Regions from separate parts of the Pseudoalteromonas sp. GW168-MNA-CIBAN-0100 genome, predicted to be linked through region 1. Evidence: predicted binding sites of a transcription regulator. Region 1 holds the regulator's gene; each other region holds the start of a gene.
The links. The regulator sigma-54, encoded in region 1, starts transcription at its own class of promoters, with help from an activator protein. The targets are predictions, from matches to a motif close to GTTGGCACGNNNNTNGNNT.
Positions count from the first base shown of each region.

Region 1 (3,557 bases):
CTACAGGTAGCCCTGCGCACTTTGAAGAAAAGCAATCAGATGGCACGACTATGAGCGCCAGTGCTGACGAAGTACGTTATGATGTATCTAAGCGTTTTTTAACGCTTGTTGGTAATGCACAAGTATCGCAAGCGGGACAAAAAATAAATGCTAAAAGCATTACCTACGATATAGAGCAGCAGCTAATCAGTGCCGAAAAAGATGAAAACTCAACTGACCGCGTTCACACAATTTTAGTGCCAATCGAGACTAAAAAAAGTAAAAAAAGCGACAAAGGTCAACCATGAGCACATTAAAAGCAGAGCTATTAGCAAAGAGCTATAAAGGCCGTGAAGTTGTAAAAAACGTCGGCCTTGAAGTCAAAGCTGGCAGTATTGTTGGCTTACTTGGCCCTAACGGCGCAGGTAAAACCACCACGTTTTATATGATAGTAGGACTTGTACCTAGCGACAAAGGTAAAATATCGATAGACGATAACGATATTACTCTTTTACCTATGCATAGTCGTGCTAGATTAGGCATTGGCTACTTACCGCAAGAGTCTTCAATATTCAGAAAGCTGACTGTTTATCAAAACTTAATGGCCATTTTAGAAACGCGCAAAGAGTTAAATAAACAAGCTAGAGAAGACACTCTCGATAAATTATTAGATGAATTTAGCATACAACACATTCGTGATAGCCAAGGTATGGCATTGTCAGGAGGCGAACGTCGTCGTGTTGAAATAGCACGTGCCCTGGCAGCAGATCCTAAATTTATATTACTGGATGAACCATTTGCAGGTGTTGACCCGATTTCGGTATTAGATATAAAGAAAATAATAGAACATCTTAAAAATCGTGGGATTGGTGTATTAATTACCGATCATAACGTAAGAGAAACCCTTGATGTTTGTGAAAAAGCCTACATTGTTTCTCATGGGGAGCTGATTGCATCAGGTACTCCAGAACACGTATTAAATGATAAAACAGTACGCGATGTTTACTTAGGCGAGCAATTTAGGCTGTAACATTTACGCCATGTCTTTAAGCATCTGCTAGTATTAATTATAACAACATAAAAGGATTGTTAGAGATACATGAGGCAATCACTACAGCTGCGCATGGGCCAGCAACTTACAATGACTCCACAGCTGCAACAAGCTATTCGTTTGTTGCAACTCAGTACATTGGATCTCCAGCAAGAAATACAAGAAGCTCTCGACAGCAACCCGCTATTAGAGGTTGAAGAAGCAGACTATTCAGAAGACGCTGCAGGTAAAAACGAGCAAAAAGCAGATACAGATGACATAACTGTTAGCGCATCTGCCGATGATGCTCCAAGTGAATACGAACAAGATAGTGGTGAAGCACTTGCAAAAGACACGCTAAGTGACGACATGGCTATGGATGTTAGTTGGGATGAGTACATGAGTGCCGCCCCAGCAGCATCATCGGGTCCGATGCCTGAAGACGAATCAATATACCAAGGCGCCTCTACTGAAACGCTCCATGAGTATTTAATGTGGCAGTTACAACTAACGCCATTTAGCCCTACAGACGAAGCTATTGCTATTGCGATTGTAGAAGCCGTCGATGATTCAGGTATTTTAACACTAAGCTGCGAAGAGATTTTAGAAAGCTTTAATCAAGAAAACGAAGATGATAACGAAGTCGAACTTGATGAAATTGAAGCTGTATTAAAACGCATCCAACTGTTTGATCCTGTTGGTATTGCTGCACGTAGTTTACAAGAGTGTTTGTGTATTCAGCTTAACCAGTTTGATAAAGAAACACCTTACATTAATGAAACAAAAATGATTTTAACCGAGCATATTGATTTATTAGCTGCTCGTGACTATCGTACATTAATGAAGAAAACTAAGCTCAAAGAAGAAGAGCTTAAGGAAGTAATGACATTAATACATACTCTAAGCCCTAAACCTGCAGATACTATTGTAAGAGAAGAATCTGAGTATGTTATTCCTGATGTGTCAGTTAAAAAAATTAAAGGCCGCTGGGTTGTTGAGTTAAACCCAGACAGCATGCCTAAAATTCGTGTTAATAGCCAATACGCGGCAATGTCTCGCACTGTAAAATCCAGTGGTGACAGCCAGTTTATTCGCTCGCATTTACAAGAAGCTAAATGGTTTATTAAAAGCTTAGAAAGTAGAAACGACACGCTATTAAAAGTAACAAATTGTATTGTTAAGCAACAACAAGGCTTTTTTGAACACGGTCCTGAAGCCATGAAACCAATGGTTTTAAATGATGTTGCTGAAATGGTAGAAATGCACGAATCAACAATTTCGCGCGTAACAACCCAAAAGTATATGCACACACCCCGTGGTATATTTGAGCTTAAATACTTTTTCTCAAGCCATGTAAGCACCGAAAACGGTGGTGAATGTTCATCTACAGCAATCCGTGCGCTTATCCGAAAATTAATCGCAGCAGAAAACTCAGCAAAACCATTGAGTGATAGCAAAATAGCGGATATATTGGCTGAGCAAGGAATTAAAGTAGCGAGACGTACAATCGCAAAATACCGCGAATCTCTGGCTATTCCACCGTCAAATCAACGTAAAAGTTTGATTTAAGACGCAAAAAAAGAGGGTAATGCTTATGCAACTAAACTTAACTGGTCGTCACGTAGAATTAACCGATTCACTAAGAGACTATATTAATACCAAATTTGCGAAGCTAGAAAGACACTCTGATCATATTAATAATGTTCATGTCATTCTCGATGTAGAAAAATTAAATCAAAAAGCAGAAGCCACCATACACGTAAGCGGTGCTGAGTTATTTGCCTCTACAGAACATCAAGATATGTATGCCGCCATTGACTCGTTGATCGACAAGCTCGATCGACAAGTAATTAAACACAAAGAGAAGCTTGCTCGACACTAATATGATGAAATTAAGCTCACTTATATGCCAGGACTGCAGCAAAGCTGCGGTCCTTTTTAATAGCAAAAAAAGAATTTTAGAGTTCATTAGCGAACTTGCTCACGACAAACTTCCGTATTTACCGCAACAAGATATTCTTAATGCTTTAATGAGCAGAGAAAAATTGGGTAGTACAGGTATAGGGCGTGGCATTGCCATTCCTCATGGAAGAATGAGCGGTGCAGAAGAGCCTTTGGCTTTAGTACTCGTTAGCGAAACTCCAATAAATTTTGATGCAATCGATAATCGCCCTGTTGATATTTTCGTCGCACTCATCGTACCAGATGGCGATAACCAGCAGCACTTAAAGACTCTAGCAACCATTGCTGATAAACTAAACAACAAAGATTTTTGTAAACAGTTACGCAGTGCAAAATCAGATACTGAGCTTTACCAAGTTATTGTCAATCAATCATAGTTTTATAAAGGGTGTTAAATGGAGTTAATTATCATAAGCGGCCGTTCTGGTTCTGGAAAGTCGGTTGCTTTACGCATTGTAGAAGATTTAGGTTATTATTGCGTAGATAATATTCCAGTTAACTTGCTTCCTTCATTAGTTCGCAGTGTGTCTGATAGCTACGATAAAATTGCTGTTAGCATTGATGTACGGAACATCCCTAAACAACA
Region 1 is NZ_JBEOOL010000005.1:17,088-20,644, reverse strand. It holds gene lptA (lipopolysaccharide transport periplasmic protein LptA) at 1-287, shown strand, start outside; gene lptB (LPS export ABC transporter ATP-binding protein) at 284-1,009, shown strand; gene AAEY62_RS03970 (RNA polymerase factor sigma-54) at 1,079-2,578, shown strand; gene hpf (ribosome hibernation promoting factor) at 2,604-2,891, shown strand; gene ptsN (PTS IIA-like nitrogen regulatory protein PtsN) at 2,896-3,348, shown strand; gene rapZ (RNase adapter RapZ) at 3,367-3,557, shown strand, end outside.

Region 2 (3,557 bases), on a different contig from region 1:
GACGCAGACCCAGCCAATCACACTACTAACCTTACTGAAGTAAACGCTGCGCAAAACGCACAAATAACGATTGATGGCACGCTAACTGTATCAAGTAATACTAATGAATTTAGTAATGTAATTGATGGCGTGGATATAACAGCTAAAAAATTACATGATGTTGATGACGATATTAGTGATATATCGGTTACCGAAAATAACAATAATATAAAATCTGGGCTAGAGAATTTTATTGAAAGTTACAATGATCTGCTTGAACTTAGTAAAAATTTAGGTGCGTCTAGTACTGATGGTGTAGGTGTTATGGCTGGTGACTCACTACTTCGTGGTGTTATGTCAAAGTTACGTAGTGAAATCACTGAGTCAGTTGATTTAGGAGATGGTAACTCATTATCACTTTCGCAATTAGGTGTAGAAACAGACCGCTACGGTGTTTTAACCCTAAATACAGAAACACTCGACGAGCAAATAGACGCTAATGTAAATTTAGTGCAGCAGTTTTTTGTAGGTGATGACGATGATGGCTTTGCACAGTCGTTTGATGAGCTAATGAGCTTTTATACAGATTCTGACGGCATTATTCAAAATCGAATCGACAGTAAAACGAACCAACTTGATGATTTAGATGATCAGCGCGTGAGCCTTGCCAGTAAAATGGAGTCGCTATCATCTCGACTATATGCTCAGTATAATGCGATGGATTTATTAGTAGCGAGCCTTAATAACACCAGCAGCTATGTCCAAGCTCAATTAGAGAACATGCCAGGCGTAGTTAGGCAATCAAATTAAGAGCTGAGTTAAAGGTATTACGAATCAATAAAAAACCGCTAAGTTTAAATTTAGCGGTTTTTTGTGTATTATTCTTTGATTCAAATAGTAAGCTATAGCCATGTATTTAGTTAGAATAAAGGTCGTTTATTAGGTCTGTTTACTAGGTGTTTTTATAAGCTTTAATGGCCTTACCAGACTTTTTATGTTTAATAATAGCTTTAGATGATTCGTTTTTTGCACTATTTGCTTTTACTAAAATAGTATTTATACGAAACTGAATTAATTCTAATTGCTCTGCGCTTGGACCTTCACTACTTTCGCACCATTGCTTTAGTTTAGTATTTAAAGTGTCTAAAAAAGGCTGAGTTTCGTCTGCATTATTATCATTTACTAACACTTCAATTTTACTAAGCAACGTTTGTATGAGCTCAGAGTAGTTAGTTAGTGGCTCTGAAGATGTTTGCGAGTCCATAATTTAAATTAAACCGCAGGGTTTCGTTGATCTAGCGGAATGTTATCCCAGCCTTCTTTAATTTCTTTAACAATACTTGATACTTCAATAATGGCTTCAATATCGTTGTTTAAGTTAGCTTGCGTTAAACGGCGTTGGCAGTAATCGTAAAGTGCCAATAAATTGTTAGAAATACTAGGGTCTTGTTCTACTTCTAAATTAAGTGCGTCTTGTAGGGCACCAAATAATAAAACACAGGCTGAAATGTTTTCACCTTTTTTTTGTATTTCTTTGCGCTCAATAAACCCTTTTGTTGCTGCTAAGCGACCGATAATATTACTGAATATAAGGTTTATTTGTTCGTAAGGAGCCATTTCGGCAATACTACTGGCACGAACTTGACCGTATTTTTTTACTGAGACATGAGCCATGGGAAAATCCTAAAATTTAAAACGATAAAATTATGTGAAAGCGATTATAAAAACTTATATAAAAAATCAATAAAGCTTTTATACTTTTATAAGAACAAAGCAATATTAATGCCAAGCATTTTCACTTATCTATGTATCGGCATTTGTAACTTCAACTTAAATTTATAATTGAGTTTATTTACTAACAATAGCATTTTTATTGCCGAGTAAATTAATTTTTAAGGCTAAGTTGTATTTAGGTAATCGTTAAGTAATCGCTGAGTAATAACTAAGTTAAAACTACAACTCATACTTAATGATTAACTATTAAGTATGATTGACTTAACTAGCCCGCCTGTTTTTTGGCGTTTATGTCAAAAAACTGCCGCTACCACTTGCATCCATGCTGAACTGGCTTACAATTTAACTAATTATACAAATTAGTGAAAGTACGGCTCGCTAAATATGATCTTGATTTTAGATAATAATAACAACCGCGCAATAGGATTAAATGCTTCACTTGGCTTTATTGGTGAAGCTGCTCAACTATTAAGCGAAGACTGCTTTGAACAAGAATGCAAAAAATATCAGCAGCAAGAATGCATGATTATTTTAGGAGCGTTGCAATCACTTGACCACGAAAGCTTAATTAAACGCTATCCAACATTACCGTTTTTATTAATTGGCGAAACGCTAAAACCACTATTAAGTATAGCTAATGTGGTGGGGCTTATTTGCGAGCCATTTAATCACGAAGTGACAACTCAGTTACTTCACGATTGCCAGCAGTATCAGCGTATGCTGCCTAATGAGCATAAGCATACTAAACCGCATAAAATTTTTGATGGGCTAGTTGGTGAAACAGATGCCGTAAAAGATGTTCGCTTTTTAATTGAACAAGTGGCAAAAACCGACGCTAATGTTTTAATTTTAGGCGAATCAGGCACAGGTAAAGAAGTGGTTGCCCGTAATGTACACCTGCTTTCAAAGCGTATTAATGGACCGTTTGTACCAGTTAACTGTGGTGCTATACCGGCAGAACTGCTCGAAAGTGAACTATTTGGCCACGAAAAAGGCGCGTTTACTGGTGCTATATCGGCTCGTAAAGGGCGGTTTGAACTAGCTCAAGGCGGGACGCTATTTTTAGATGAAATAGGCGATATGCCACTGCAAATGCAAGTTAAGTTGCTGCGAGTATTGCAAGAGCGAAGTTACGAACGTGTTGGTGGTACAAAGGCTATCCAAGCTGATGTACGCGTTATTGCAGCCACGCATCGTAACCTAGAAACAATGATTGAAGAGGGGAGTTTTAGGGAAGATTTATATTACCGCTTAAATGTATTTCCTATCGAAAACCCATCGCTTAGTGAACGTGCTGATGATATTCCGCTGCTTTTAAAAGAGTTAATGCGCCGTGTTAACGACCAAACAGGTTCTACCGCTAAGTTTACCGAGCGCGCTGTTGAGAGCTTAAAAGAACATGCTTGGCCTGGTAATATTCGTGAGCTTGCTAACTTAGTGGAACGTATGGTTATTATGTTTCCTGAAAAAGTGGTTGATATTCCCGATTTACCTAATAAATATCGTTACATTGAAGTTGAAGCCTACGAACCAGAATACCCTGAAGAGTTAATGGAAAAAGACGCTTTTAACGACATATTTAGCACCGGTTTTAGCGATTACGAAAGTGAGCCAGACGCTGAGTTTAGCCAAACGGGTAGTGGGCTATTGCCAGATGATGGTATTGAACTTAAAGATTATTTAGCCGAACTTGAAATTAGCTTAATAACCCAAGCGTTAGAGCGCTATGATTACGTTGTAGCTCGCGCTGCAGAAATACTAGGTGTACGCAGAACAACACTCGTTGAGAAAATGAAAAAGTATAATCTTTCAAGAGATTAAGGTTTAAAAGCAGCTGTCAGTGT
Region 2 is NZ_JBEOOL010000016.1:35,043-38,599, forward strand. It holds gene fliD (flagellar filament capping protein FliD) at 1-789, shown strand, start outside; gene AAEY62_RS11280 (hypothetical protein) at 932-1,243, opposite strand; gene fliS (flagellar export chaperone FliS) at 1,252-1,653, opposite strand; gene AAEY62_RS11290 (sigma-54 dependent transcriptional regulator) at 2,098-3,534, shown strand.
Region 2: a site for sigma-54 is predicted at 1,751-1,769, ahead of fliS (flagellar export chaperone FliS). Genes of this name have one in related genera too.

Region 3 (3,557 bases), on a different contig from region 1:
ACGCGAGAAAAACCAAAAACTAATTTTAGATGCCGCCGAGCAATTGTTTTCGCAACTAGGTTACGACGGAGCAAGTATGAGCATGGTTGCTAAAGAAGCGCAGGTGCCAAAAGCTAATATTTTGTATTACTTTAAAAGTAAGGATGGTCTGTACGAGTCTGTGATCGACCGCATAATAGCTAATTGGAACTTAGGGCTCGATAACGTCACAATTAACGACGATCCAGCTACCGTGCTTTATAACTATATTAAAAGCAAAGTAATACTGGCCGTAAATCAGCCAATGCAATCTCGCTTATTTGCTAGTGAAATACTGCGCGGTGCCCCTTATTTACAAAACTACTTTAGAACCAATACCCGCCCTTGGGTTAAACAAAAGGTTGATGTACTTCAAGCATGGATGGACGCAGATAAAATGGATAAGGTTGATCCCTACCATTTGCTTTTTACTATTTGGTCTACCACGCAATATTACGCCGACTTTCAGGCTGAGGTTTTACTCGTAATGAACAAATTAGAGTACGACGAAACCGATGTGGCACAAATTACGCAATCAATTGCCCACATAATTTTAAAAGGTATTGGTCTTAAAATACCTGAGCAAAGTGAGACTTAACCCATGACATCCTTTACTACTCCCGATTTATTTGACGATCATCGCGATAACGTACAAGTAGCAGACAGCGGCCTTTATCACTTTGGTAAAAAAACCACGTTTTATGGCAAAGTAGTTACCGTTACCTGCCCAGAAGACAACTCTTTTGCCGCCGATATATTGCATGAAAATGGTGAAGGTAAAGTATTGGTTATAAACGGTTTTGCGAGCAAACGCTTTGCATTTATAGGCGATATTATGGCTGAGCGTGCCCTAAATAATGGCTGGGAAGGCGTAATAATAAATGGCTGTTGCCGAGATATTGAAATACTCGCCACAATGAACTTACCTGTAATGGCGCTAGGCTCTACACCGCGTAGTACCTTAAAGCGCGGCTTTGGTGATAAAAACCAAGCTGTTACCATGCTTAGCACCACTATTGAACCTAACGATTGGGTTTACGCCGATATTAATGGTTTAATCATCAGTAAAACACCGCTTATTTAGCACTCAAAACCATATAAATAGAGACCAACTTGGTGCACCTACGCACCAAGTTGGTTTGTTTTAGCTCATTTTAATCTCACTATTTTTATAGCCCACATTTACAAATCTCATACAACCCAACAAAACCTGACCAGTTGGACAGGGTTTTAATTTATGGCATTCCTCTTGCTTAGTCTAAGCACTATAAAATCAAAACTACCGATTAAAAAGCACAGCTTTAGCAATTGCATTAAATTAGTGATCTATTATAACGCGAAGAAAATGACGCAGTGAATGCGCTATTTAATCCGATAGAATGAACATGTTTTTAATAAAATTGGTATTTATAATAATAACCAGCCCGCTTTTTAATCACTCTTAACTTAATAAGTAAGTACTTGGTCAGTTTTATAATAATGAGCTGCAAATGAGTGATAAAAAAAACAACAAAGGTATATTTTGCAATCACGGTCCTACCCTGTGGCAAACAAACCACTCTGGGGTGCTTGCAAACAATCGCTTAGCTGTAAAAGATGTATTTGCAGTAAAGGGCGAGCGTAACAGCGCAGGCAACCCACACTGGTTTAAAACAGCTAAACCGGCTCAAAATACGGCAAGCTCGGTTAATAAGCTCATGACCGCTGGTTGTAACTTTATAGGCTTTACCCATACTGACGAACTGGCTTATAGCTTAGAGGGTAATAATATACATTATGGCGCTGCGCAAAATCCTAAATTAAAAGGGCATGCTTGCGGTGGTTCGAGTATGGGGTCTGCTGCATCCGTTGCTGCAAACTTAGCTGATACTGGCTTAGGCACCGACACCGGCGGCTCAATTAGAATACCCGCCAGCTATTGTGGTTTATATGGCATAAGGCCAAGCCATAACGTGATTGAAAAAGACGGCCTAATACCGTTGGCTCCGCCTTTTGATACCATAGGTTGGCTTACCCAAAGCGCCGAGCTATTAAGCGATGTAGGTAATGTACTGCTACCAAATCAAGCTATTAATAACGTTGATACCTTAGTTATTTGCGAGCCGTTATTTGAACTCGTTGACCCTGCTTTACAAGCCCCACTTAAACAATTACTTGAAAAAACCAAGCCTAATTTTAAGCACCATAAAGAATTTGAACTACCTAACAGCAACTTATTAAATGAACTTGCTGATAGTTTTAGAGTACTGCAAGGGCGAGCAATCGCAAAAACGCATAAAGATTGGCTTCAATTGCCGGGGCAACTTCCCCAGTTTGCTCCAGCAATTGCGGCACGTTTTAATATGGCGCTTGCCCTAACTGATCAAGAAGAACAAGAAGCACTAAAAGTACAAACCCAATGGCAAACACTAATAGCTAAAAACCTAAATACAAACAGCTGTTTATTTTTGCCAACCACCCCCACAACCGCACCTAAATTAGGCGCCGACACAAGCGCCTTACGCATGCAAATTATTACGCTTTCGGCAATTGCAGGACTTAGTGGCTCAGCGCAAGTGCATTTACCGCTGGCTGATTTAGCAAATGATCATCCGTATGGTTTTTCATTAATGATGAGCCACGGTAACGATAAAAGCCTACTTGCTTGCGTTAAGCACCTTGCTGCACACTTTAAACAGGACACACCGGCATGACCACACACAACATTGCATTTACCGCGTCTCATTTTTCGGCCACTGAGGCGGGTATAAATATACTAAAACAAGGCGGTACAGCCACCGAGGCTATGGTAGCCGCTGCCGCTGCTATTAGCGTTGTATATCCACATATGAACTCAATTGGTGGCGATAGCTTTTGGCTTATCGATAACCCAAACCAAAAAACGCCCATCGCTATTGACGCCTGCGGCCGAGCTGCAAGTAATACAAGTGCTTATAACACGCTCACACAAATACCAGAGCGCGGCGGACTAAGCGCATTGACTCAAGCGGGTACAATACGCGGTTGGCAAAAAGCCCTTGAGCTAGATGAACACGCAGCACTGCCACTGTCAAAAATTTTAGCGCCCGCCATTGCACTTGCTCGCGAGGGCTTTACCGTTACAAAAAGCTTGCAAGCAGGCTGCGAAAAGCTAGCTGCTGCAAATAATACCAATGACGCGTTTAAAAGCCTCTATATACCCAATGGTAAGCCCTTGCAAGCAGGTCAGCATTTTAAAAACCCTAAACTTGCAGCAACATTTGAACACTTAGCAAAACAGGGTTTAAACGCATTTTATGAAGGTGCACTTGCTAACTCATTTGCCGCCGACTTAGCAAAAGCAGGTAGCTCAATTACCGTAAGTGATATTGCAAATACTAAAGCCGAGGTCGTTACTGCGCTAAATGCAAACTTATCAGGTATTGATTGCTATAACTTACCCGCACCAACACAAGGCGTGCATTCACTGCAAATAATTGGTGCCGTAAATAAACTAAAACACAAAGCTAAAACCGATGCCGACTGGATGCATTTAATTGTTGAGGCAACCAAACAAAGCT
Region 3 is NZ_JBEOOL010000035.1:18,483-22,039, reverse strand. It holds gene AAEY62_RS17510 (TetR/AcrR family transcriptional regulator) at 1-616, shown strand, start outside; gene AAEY62_RS17505 (putative 4-hydroxy-4-methyl-2-oxoglutarate aldolase) at 620-1,102, shown strand; gene AAEY62_RS17500 (amidase family protein) at 1,509-2,711, shown strand; gene AAEY62_RS17495 (gamma-glutamyltransferase family protein) at 2,708-3,557, shown strand, end outside.
Region 3: a site for sigma-54 is predicted at 1,255-1,273, ahead of AAEY62_RS17500 (amidase family protein). Genes of this name have one in related genera too.

Region 4 (3,557 bases), on a different contig from region 1:
AGCATGCTTAACTGAATGGTGTTAGCAATTAGCGGCTTTTTTGTGTTCAATAAATAACTAATTGATTATTTACGTTTAGTCGGCTTAACACGCTGATTGTGTTTTTTAACTGCTTTACGAATTTGGTTGATTTTAGCGCGTTTATCTTTGCGTTTTTCAGGCATAACAGAAAGCTTAGTTTGTGTTTCGCGGCCTAATTTAACGGTTTTACGCAAGTAGTTTACTGTTTCTAAATCATACTCCATCCAACCACCTTGTGGCACGCGCTTATCAAGCTCTAGTTTACCGTAACGAATACGAATAAGACGAGATACTTCCGCATCTTGAGACTGCCATAAACGACGAACTTCACGGTTACGCCCTTCATTTAACGTTACGTTAAACCAACGGTTAACGCCTTCGCCACCCATAGGGGTTACAGTCGTGAATTTGGCTGGACCATCTTCAAGCTCAACACCACGTAGTAAGTTTTTAACCGTTTCATTGGTTACTTCACCAAATACACGTGCAGAGTATTCACGCTCTACTTCATAGCTTGGGTGCATTAAACGGTTTGCTAGTTCACCATCGTTTGTAAAAAGCATTAAACCCGATGTATTGACGTCTAATCGACCAACCGCAATCCAGCGATCGCCATCAATACGAGGAAGTCGGTCAAATACAGTACGACGCCCTTCAGGATCTTTACGTGTGCTTAACTCACCTTCTGGTTTGTTATACATAATCACACGACAGATTCGGTCTGCTTTTTCTTCGATTTTTACACTGTGTCCGTCAACACGAATCAAATCGGTTTCTTCAACACGGTCACCTAACTTTGCCACTTTACCGTTTACACTAACGCGGTTTGCGTCAATGTATTTTTCCATTTCACGGCGTGAGCCTACGCCTGCACGGGCTAAGACTTTTTGTAACTTTTCACCTTGTATAATACTCATTCGGATGGTTCTCTCACAGAAGGATCGCTCAATAACTGGTTAATTTTACTTTGCTGCTCTGTTGGCAACGCAGGTAAATTTTCAAGTCCAGTTAACGAAAAATAATCTAAAAATTGCTTAGTAGTTGCATATAAAGCCGGCTTTCCCGGAACCTCTTTATGCCCTACCACTTTAACCCACTCTCTTTCGAGTAAGGTTTTAATAATATTCGAACCCGTAGTAACACCTCTTACTTGCTCAATTTCGCCGCGTGTAATGGGCTGCCTGTATGCAATAAGTGATAATGTTTCCAGTAAAGCACGCGAGTATTTTGGTGCGCGTTCTTGCCACAAGTTATTTAACCAAGGGCTTAAACTACTGCATGCCTGAAACCGATACCCACTACCCACTTCAACTAAGCGAATACCACGAGTTTGAAAATGTTCTTGTATTGTATCTATTGCGTCATTTATTCGTGCCATAGAAATAGCTAAATCTATTAATACGATGTCTTTGAGGTGGCGTTTACTAACAGGCTTATCTGCAACAAAAATAGCTGCTTCAATGATCTCAACTAGTTGTTCATCACTAATTCGCCGACCCGCCATACACACTCTTAACAAATAAAAATACACAGCCATCTATTATGACAGAACAACACCAAACTAGGAAAATATATCTATCAAATAACTAAATTTAAAACACAAAAAAGCCAGTGACTAGCACTGGCTTTAATCTTACTTACTAAAATGGTAACTATTAGTTACTTTTAAAAGCTTCTAATGCATCATCTTCAGCTACTGCGTTACCGTATTTTTTAATGTAACCCATAAACTCGCTTTTACTGATGCGCTTATCTTGGTTTTTATCCATGTAACCAAAATGATTTGAAATATCATCATCGTTACCTTCAACTACCGAGATATAGCCATTGCTGTCGTTATCTAAGCTTGAAAAACTGCTTTCAATTTTATCGAATTTAGCAATTTCAGCTTTAAATGCCGACTCACTTACTTCAGAATCAGTGGCTACTTTGCCATTATTAAGCTTCATATAAGTGTTAAATTCTTTGCGGCTAATTTCGTTATCCATATTGGTATCAATATTTGAAAAATGGCCCCAAATGCTATCGTCATCAGCTTCAACTTTTGAGATGTAGCCATCGCTATCATTATCTAAACTTGCAAAGTCACTGTCTATTCTTTCAAGACCTTGATTAGATGAACAAGCCGCTAGGCTTAATGATGCTAAAATAGTGGCTGCTAATGTTAACTTTTTCATAAGACGTATCCTTCGTAATTAATTAAATGTCACTTTAACTAATACAAATCCAATGCCAATAATAGTTAACTTATAATAATCAATAACTTAATCTCGGTCGGTATATTTATTAAACAGTTTCAATAAGTTAAGCTTGCAAGCTTTGCAAACAACCTTGTAATTTTTGCAAAAAAATGCCCGGTAAAAACCAGGCATTTCAATTTTACTTATATAGTTAAGCTAACAATTAGATTGCTGCGTTTTGGTAGCGTTTAACAAACTCAGTAACGTTTTGACCATTACATTTTAATGAGTTTAGGTTACCAATTTTTTGACGAACAGGTGCTAAACCTTGTTTTAAAGCCGTCATACATAATTGAGTTTCTTGTTGGGCGTCTTTTGCAAATACTTCTACTTTCTCAACTGATGCGTTGCTTAATGTCGTTTTTTTAGCAATATCACGAATATCTTCACCATTACATAAAATGCTTTTAGAAAAACGAGATAGGTAAACACCGTGCTGGGCAGCTTCTTTACGAGCAACGCTAAAGCCTTCGTTTGCACTTAGTACACATAACTTAGACTCAATTTTGTTATCTTGGCTAAAGTAAGTATTGCTTTGAGCTGACGCAGTTGCAGATGCTAGTAAAGCAGTGGCTAAAAGTAGTTGAGTTTTCATGAGAGATCCTATTTGAACGAGCTAAAAAAGTGAATTTCGCGCACTATATATTCAATAAAGTTAAGTTCAATTGAATTTTTTATTTATTTAAATAATTAATATTGTATTCACAATGTTTAAACTTTACTCATCATTTGATCAACATTTGCGCAGCTATTATCTCAATTCAGTCATGTTATGTACGCGTATTTACTGATACAATTTAATCTATTAAATAGAACCAATTTTAAGGTAAATTTTATGAAAGTGATTTCTTTCAATATCAATGGTCTGCGTGCTCGTCTTCACCAATTACAAGCAATTATCGACAAACATCAACCAGACGTTATTGGCTTGCAAGAGATTAAAGTTCACGACGAAGCATTCCCATTAGAAGATGTACAAAAAATGGGATATCACGTCTACTTTCATGGTCAAAAAGCGCATTATGGCGTAGCTATGTTATGCAAAAAAGAGCCTAAATCGGTCTTAAAAGGTTTTGCCACCGATACAGATGAATCGCAAAAACGCATGATAAGCGTCACTGTTGAACAAGAAAACGGTCGCGACCTTACTGTCATGAATGGCTATTTCCCACAAGGTGATAATATTAATCACGAAACTAAATTCCCTTATAAACGTCAATTTTATAAAGATTTAATGACACACCTTGAAACCAATCACACACCCGATCAAGACGTCATCGTTATGGGTGATATCAA
Region 4 is NZ_JBEOOL010000004.1:182,587-186,143, reverse strand. It holds gene rluB (23S rRNA pseudouridine(2605) synthase RluB) at 66-938, opposite strand; gene scpB (SMC-Scp complex subunit ScpB) at 935-1,525, opposite strand; gene AAEY62_RS03850 (EF-hand domain-containing protein) at 1,677-2,198, opposite strand; gene AAEY62_RS03845 (hypothetical protein) at 2,425-2,856, opposite strand; gene xthA (exodeoxyribonuclease III) at 3,097-3,557, shown strand, end outside.
Region 4: a site for sigma-54 is predicted at 2,240-2,258, ahead of AAEY62_RS03850 (EF-hand domain-containing protein). Genes of this name have one in related genera too.